Regions from separate parts of the Hymenobacter gelipurpurascens genome, predicted to be linked through region 1. Evidence: riboswitches for the same ligand, from Rfam matches in the RefSeq annotation. Region 1 holds a riboswitch; the other holds the start of a gene.
The links. Region 1 has a riboswitch for S-adenosylmethionine ahead of CFT68_RS15125 (O-acetylhomoserine aminocarboxypropyltransferase/cysteine synthase family protein). Riboswitches for the same ligand answer to the same signal wherever they lie in the genome.

Region 1 (3,278 bases):
GCCAGCCTCCGCTTCGCTGGTCATGCAGTACTAATAAGTATGATTGAGGTATCGCAATTCGCGTTGCTCAATCCATGCGAAGCCGAAGCCTCACATTATTCCTGTTCCAAAGCCCGCGGGCTGAACCAGCAGACGCACTGGTTCAGCCCCGGCTATGGGCGGGCAGCTTAGTTCAACGGGTTCCTCTCTCACAAAAAATCCGTCGGGCTGCCCGCATTACGCCTGCTGAAGGTCAAGTTCTGGCTGTCCCCACGAAGCAGCAGCCACTTGTTCAACCCCTCTCTTGGTCTTAGACCTCCAGCGTAGCGGCGTGTTCTGGTTCCGGCTCGGGCAGCAGCGTGCTGCCATTAGCCTCGGCAGTGAGCGGGGCGGCGTTGCGCACCGCGTCAAAGGCCTGCTGCAAATCGGCGCGGATATCATCAAAATGCTCAATGCCCACCGAAATGCGCAGCAGCGTAGGCGTTACGCCGGCCGAAAGCTGCTCCTGCTCGGATAACTGCTGGTGCGTGGTGGCCGCGGGCTGAATGATGAGCGTTTTGGCGTCGCCTACGTTGGCCAAGTGGCTAATGAGCTTCAGGTTGTCAATGAATTGCGAGGCGGTTTCCTTACTGCCTTTGATGGCGAAAGTCAGCACGCCGCCGTAGCCGCGCTTCAGGTACTTCTGGGCCAGCTTGTGGTAGGGGCTGCTGGGTAGGCCAGGGTAATTCACGGCCTCTACCTGCGGATGCTGCTCCAGCCAGGTAGCTACGCGCAGGGCGTTTTCCACGGTGCGCTCCACGCGCAGGCTCAGCGTTTCGAGGCCCTGAATCAGCAGGAAGGAGTTGAAAGGGCTCTGCGACGGCCCGAAGTCGCGCAGACCTTCCACGCGGGCCCGGATGATGAAGGCGATGTTGCCAAACGGTCCATTCTTGCCGAAGACATCATTGAACACCAGCCCGTGGTAGCCTTCGGATGGCTCCGTGAATTGCGGGAACTTGCCGTTGCCGAAGTCGTATTTGCCGCCATCCACAATCACGCCGCCGATGCTGGTGCCGTGTCCGCCAATCCATTTCGTGGCCGATTCTACCACAATGTGGGCGCCGTGCTCCAAAGGGCGGAACAAGTAGCCACCAGCACCAAACGTGTTGTCTACGATCAGAGGCAGATCATGCTTGTTGGCAATGGCCGCAATGCGCTCAAAATCCGGAATGCTGAAGCTGGGGTTGCCGATGGTTTCCAGGTAGATAGCCTTCGTTTTGTCGTCGATCAGCTTCTCGAACTGCTCGGGCTGGTCGCCATCCGCAAAGCGAACTTCAATGCCCAACCGCTTGAAGGCCACCTTAAACTGGTTGTAGGTGCCGCCATACAAGTGCGAGGTCGAGACGAAGTTGTCACCGGCCTGCAGGATGTTGTTCAAGGCAATGAACTGCGCCGCCTGCCCCGAGGAAACCGCCAAGGCCGCCACACCGCCTTCGAGCGCGGCAATGCGCTGCTCAAACACGTCGGTGGTGGGGTTCATCAGGCGGGTGTAGATGTTGCCGAATTCCTTCAGAGCAAACAGGTTGGCGCCGTGCTCCGCATTCTTAAACACGTAAGAAGTGGTCTGGTACAGCGGAACGGCGCGGGCACCAGTTACGGGGTCGGGCTGCTGGCCAGCGTGGAGTTGCAAAGTCTCGAAGTGAAGGGCTGGAGTTGACATGACGATCTGGTCAGTAAGGAGTTATCGGAAGAAGGATAGAAGTCTGGAAGGGGAGTTGAGGTCACGATGAGACGTAGCGCAGACCGCCCAAAACCGGCTAAAAGTGGCGGTTAGGATGCGATGGGGCCTGTTGAGAGTGGCCTAGATGGCACAAACACTCTGAGGGCAGAACCAGGAAGAGGGGGAGGGGAGTTGTGCGGAGAAACCGGCCTACGGGCGGTTAGCTACAGCAACAACAGGCGCTGCAACAGCAGCGCATTCGCGCAGCAACGGGAGCGGCCACCGAAACGGCGGGAGCAACACAGAAACCCATCGGCGAGGCGGCGTGCAGCAAGGCAGCCGGGGCGGATGAGGTCAAACGGGCGAAAGCGGGGGTGTTTTCCATGGCACTCTGAGTTATATGCCCCGCCAGCAAAAGCTTGGTCGGGCAGGAATTGGCACCTTTCGCGCGGTCGAAGGTTGCCAGCGGGTCAGGGAGCCTGTTCTCTCGCCGCTTCTGTATAAATCCTATGAAAACTACTCTGCCGCGAGCAGAGGAGTACCGTGTTGGTGTTGCAAATGTATAGCCGGATTTGATATCTGCAATAGATTGGTAAAATATTTTTTCGCAGCGGCGGGTAGTGGCCTAGGCCACGAGCGAGTAAATGCCAGGGTGTGGTAAGTTGTTAGAAATGAGGTTTTAGTAGTTAATATTCGCGTTATGGTTGCTCTCGGCAAGTGCTGCATGCCACTGATCTTAACGGCTTCAGTGACTGCAAAGCCAAGCGAAAAACTTTTTTATTTTCAGTAAAATCGTCTGTTAAAGCATAAAAAAAGCTGCCTTTTGTGAAGGCAGCTTTTAGGATATTTCTAAGGAGGGCGAGTGGCCTAGAGCTTGGGTAGCGTCAGGACTTGGCCTACTTCAATGAGGTCGGGGTTGGAGCCGATAACGCCTTTGTTGGCGTCATAGATCTGGTGCCATTTGGCGGCATCGCCATAGTGGTGCTTGGCAATTTTGGAGAGCGAATCGCCGCTTACTACGGTGTAGGTATCGCCGGCGGCAGCGGTATTGCTGGCTGCGTTGGCATTGTTGCCGAAGAAATCGGTACCACCGCCAGCAGCGGGCTTATTAGCAGGCTCAACAGGTTTTTTATCGCCTTCGTTGGAGAGAAAATCAAACAGTCCCATAGCTAGTGCAAGTTAAAGGTGAGGAGAGGAAAAGGCCGGTTATCAAGCAGATGCAGGATGTCGGTAGTGCGTCTTACGCTAAGGCCTTTCAATAAGTTGTAAGGTTATGGAGGAGCTTAAGCTTAGTTGAACATCTTGGCGTAGGCTACCGTAAGAAGCGCAGTATTCGAACTCTCGCTGTCGGGCCTTATACCAGTCTGGCAGTATTCTTTTCATTCATCTCCCTACACCCATGAAAACGCAGTCCATTACCCTCCGCTATCTGGCCAGCCTGCTGATGTTGCTCGCCATTTTTACCACTTCCTGCGGCAGCAAAGAAGGCAAAGTAGAAGGCGTGAATATGCTCTATGGCAAAGACAGCAAAGTCTGGAAAACGGATAAAGAGCTGAGTTCAGCCGGCGACAAGGTGAAGCAAACAGATGCGCAGGAAGAT
Region 2 (3,278 bases), on a different contig from region 1:
CTATCGAACTGGCCACTGGCCTAGGCCAGTACCTGAATCACTGCTTCCGAGAACCGCTCCATTTCCTCCAGCTGCGGGCTGCACTGGAGCAGGAACAGATCGACGCCCACAGCTTCGAAGGCGGCGATGCGCTCGGCTACCTGGTCGGGGGTGCCGGTGAGGCCGGAGCGCAGGCCACGGTTCGAGACCGAGTAATCCTGCAGCGATACCTGGTTTTCGAGCTGAGTGCCAGCCAGCCACTGCTGGTAGTTTTTGTAGCCGGCCGCCGAACCGTTCACGTTGGTGATGCGCTCCAGCTCCTTCTTCACTTCCTGCTCCGTGTTGCGCACCACAGAGTAGGCAGCCACCCCAAACTTCATGGGTGGCAAGCCGAGCTTCTCACGGCGCTGGCTCAGGTCCTGAATGCGGCGGCCGATGGCCTCGGGCTCGTCGCCGTGCATGACGTAGCCGTCGCACTGTGCGGCAATGAGGTTTTTGGCGGCTTCCGATTCGCCACCGGCGTAGAGGAACGGCCGGGGGCGCGACACCGGCTTGGGCTGCAGAATGGAGTCGGTTACCTTGTAGAACTTGCCCTCGAAGGTGAAGTGGTCCTGCTTCCAGAGGTTATCGACCACGTGCAGCCACTCGGCGGTGCGGGCGTAACGGTCGTCGTGCTGCTCGAAGTGCACGCCGTACTTCTTGGCCTCATCCTGCCACCACGACGACACCACGTTCAATGACAACCGGCCACCACTGATGTGGTCGATGTTGGCGGCTTGCTTGGCCAGCAGGGCCGGCGAGTGGAAGGTGGGCCGCACGGCCACCATCAGCTCTAGTTTCTTCGTGACGGCGGCCAGGGCGGCGGCCGTGCTCCAGGCATCCAGGGAAGGGGCTTCTTCGCCCTTGATATCGTTGAGATTCAGCTCCGCGATGAGCGAAAGGTCGTAGCCGAGCTCTTCGCTGCGTTGGGCCAGCGTTTTCACATAGTCCCAGTCGGCGCGCATGTTTTCGTCCTCGACGTTGCGCAGCCACCCGCCAAAAACGGGCATCCAATATCCGTATCTCATTATTGTGCGATGAGGTCAGCGGGGGAAGAAGTAATGAAATCAGCACCAACAGGTGCTGCGCCTGACTTAGCGCCGGGCAGCTGCGTTTCGAGGTAGTCCACGAAGCGGGCGTAGGGGTCGAAGCCCACCACATTCACGGCGTCGGCCACGAAGTTGGAGAGGGCGTTGATGTCGTAGAATAGCACGTCGCCGGTGCGGTCATCAATCAGGTATTCGATGCCACCCACGTCAATCTTAGCAGCGGCCACAATGCGCTCCACGGCTTCAATTACCTCGGCTGGGGGCGTGAAAGCTTCCACCTGAATACCTTTTTTAGGCGCCTCCGTGAGGCAGAACTCCGCCGATTGTTCCTCCGGAATCTGGCAGATTTCGGCGGGGCAGAGGTTGAAACTTTCGCCGGTGGTGTACACCTTCATGGCGTACAGAAACTTGCCATTCAGCGTTTCTACGCGGTGAATGTTGCCGCCGTGGGGCGTTACGTATTCCTGTACCAAGGCCGTTTGGTCGATGCCTAGGTCAATCTGGCCAGCGGCCACGGCCGCCTCTACGCCTTCAATCGTGTCAAAGCGGATAATGCCCGCGCCGCTGCCGCCAATGTTCACTTTCACCACGATGGGGAACTGCAGTTGCCGGGCGGCATCTGCAATACGTGAGGCGTGGTTTACTACAAAGGACTTCGGGAACTTCAGGCCCAATGAAGAGAACAAGGAAAGCTGACGGGCCTTGTTAGTTTCGATGGCCGTAGCCGCCGAGCCATTGATAATGCGCGTACCAATACGCTCCAGGTGCGTGGCATAGCCAGCCGTGTGGAAGATGCCCTGGCCGTGACCGCGCAAATAGGCTGAGGAACTCATGCGGTTCACTACCAAGGAGTAGCGGCTCTCTTTTTCCGAGGGGTCGAAGAGGTGATGAGCGGCGTCGATTTTCTCGTAGGCCAGTCCGCGGCGGTCCAGCTCGGCAAACAGGGGCTTAAACCACTCAGGGTGTTCGAAATAGATGCCAATGGGCTTTTGAGCGTGCGACATGAAGTAAGGAGGGGAAATAATGGAAACAGCGAAAAGAAACCGGCCTACCTAAGCGGTTTTCGGCCAGCGAAAAGCTCAGCGCCGGACAGGCGCAGATGTATTCTGAGAGAAGCACGTAGTGGCCTATAAGCCTGCTGAAACCCGATTCTCTGGCGCTAGTGGCCTACACGACAGCCAACCCGCGAGAGTACACGGCCGCCGAATCGGCGCAGCAGAAAACACAGAGAAGGTAAAGCGCCGGCAGAAATCAGCGCAGCGGCCGCCAGCATTCCCAATGAATGCATCGGGGAAGGCGAAAACCGTAGACTACGAAGCGTAGAGGCTACCTAACAACAACAACCCATGCACACGCAAGGCATGCAAACGGCCTGGGTGCGCAGGGCACAACAAGGCTGTTGCATAGCAACGAAAGCGGGAGAAGGGGCGAGAAAGTTGTTGGTAGTAGCCACGGCAACTTGTTTTTATATGGTCAGGACTTGGCACCGTTCCAGCTCATCACTGGGGGTTGCCGGCGTTTCGTCGAGCCTGTCTCTCCACGCCTCTGTATAAAAACAATCCTTTGGTCAGAAAGAATTGACTCCTCAAAGGTAAGGCGTCAGAATTGAAAGTTGCAATAGTGGCCTAGCCGCAATATTTCGGGGTAAGTTTATACGTCTAGGCACTACACGAGAAAGCCGCCGCCACTCAGCCCTGAGTGAGCGGCGGCTTGGCCTTTTGGTGAAAAACGGGCTGCCTATTTCTTCACAGTAGTGGTAGGCGTCCAGCCGCCGCCCAGGGAGCGATATAGATCGATGAGGCGCAGGAACTGCTGGCGGCGGGTATTGCTCAGGTTCAACTCAGCTTCCAGCACGCTGCGCTGGGCCGTGATGACCTCCAGATAGGTGGCGTAGTTGGCTTTAAACAGGTCATCGGAGATGGAAACGGCCTGGTTGAGAGCTTCTACTTCTTGCTGCTGCAACTCGTACATGCGCTGGTAGTTGCCGATGCCGCGCAGGTTGGTTACCACTTCCTCGAAGCCCGTTTGCATAGCTTTCTGATACTCAAAGTAGGCCACCTGCTGCTCGGCGGCGGATCGGCTGTAGTTGGCCTTGAGCGCGTTGCGGTTGATGATCGGACCCGCAAGTCCGGCCAGCGCACCAATAGCTAAGGAACTAGGCGCATTGAACAGGAGGGAAGCTTTGTAGGCATTCAGGCCCACGTACGGCGT

Region 2: it holds a riboswitch for S-adenosylmethionine, as region 1 does, so the genes downstream of both, CFT68_RS05690 (ATP-grasp domain-containing protein) here and CFT68_RS15125 (O-acetylhomoserine aminocarboxypropyltransferase/cysteine synthase family protein) in region 1, are expected to answer to the same signal.

Annotation. Positions count from the first base shown of each region.
Region 1 covers NZ_FYEW01000002.1:772,907-776,184, reverse strand. The annotation lists gene CFT68_RS15125 (O-acetylhomoserine aminocarboxypropyltransferase/cysteine synthase family protein) at 290-1,678, opposite strand; SAM riboswitch class I at 2,072-2,185, opposite strand; gene CFT68_RS15120 (LysM peptidoglycan-binding domain-containing protein) at 2,546-2,845, opposite strand; gene CFT68_RS15115 (lipocalin family protein) at 3,078-3,278, shown strand, end outside.
Region 2 covers NZ_FYEW01000001.1:1,338,678-1,341,955, reverse strand. The annotation lists gene CFT68_RS05695 (LLM class flavin-dependent oxidoreductase) at 21-1,046, opposite strand; gene CFT68_RS05690 (ATP-grasp domain-containing protein) at 1,046-2,071, opposite strand; SAM riboswitch class I at 2,530-2,623, opposite strand; gene CFT68_RS05685 (efflux transporter outer membrane subunit) at 2,805-3,278, opposite strand, start outside.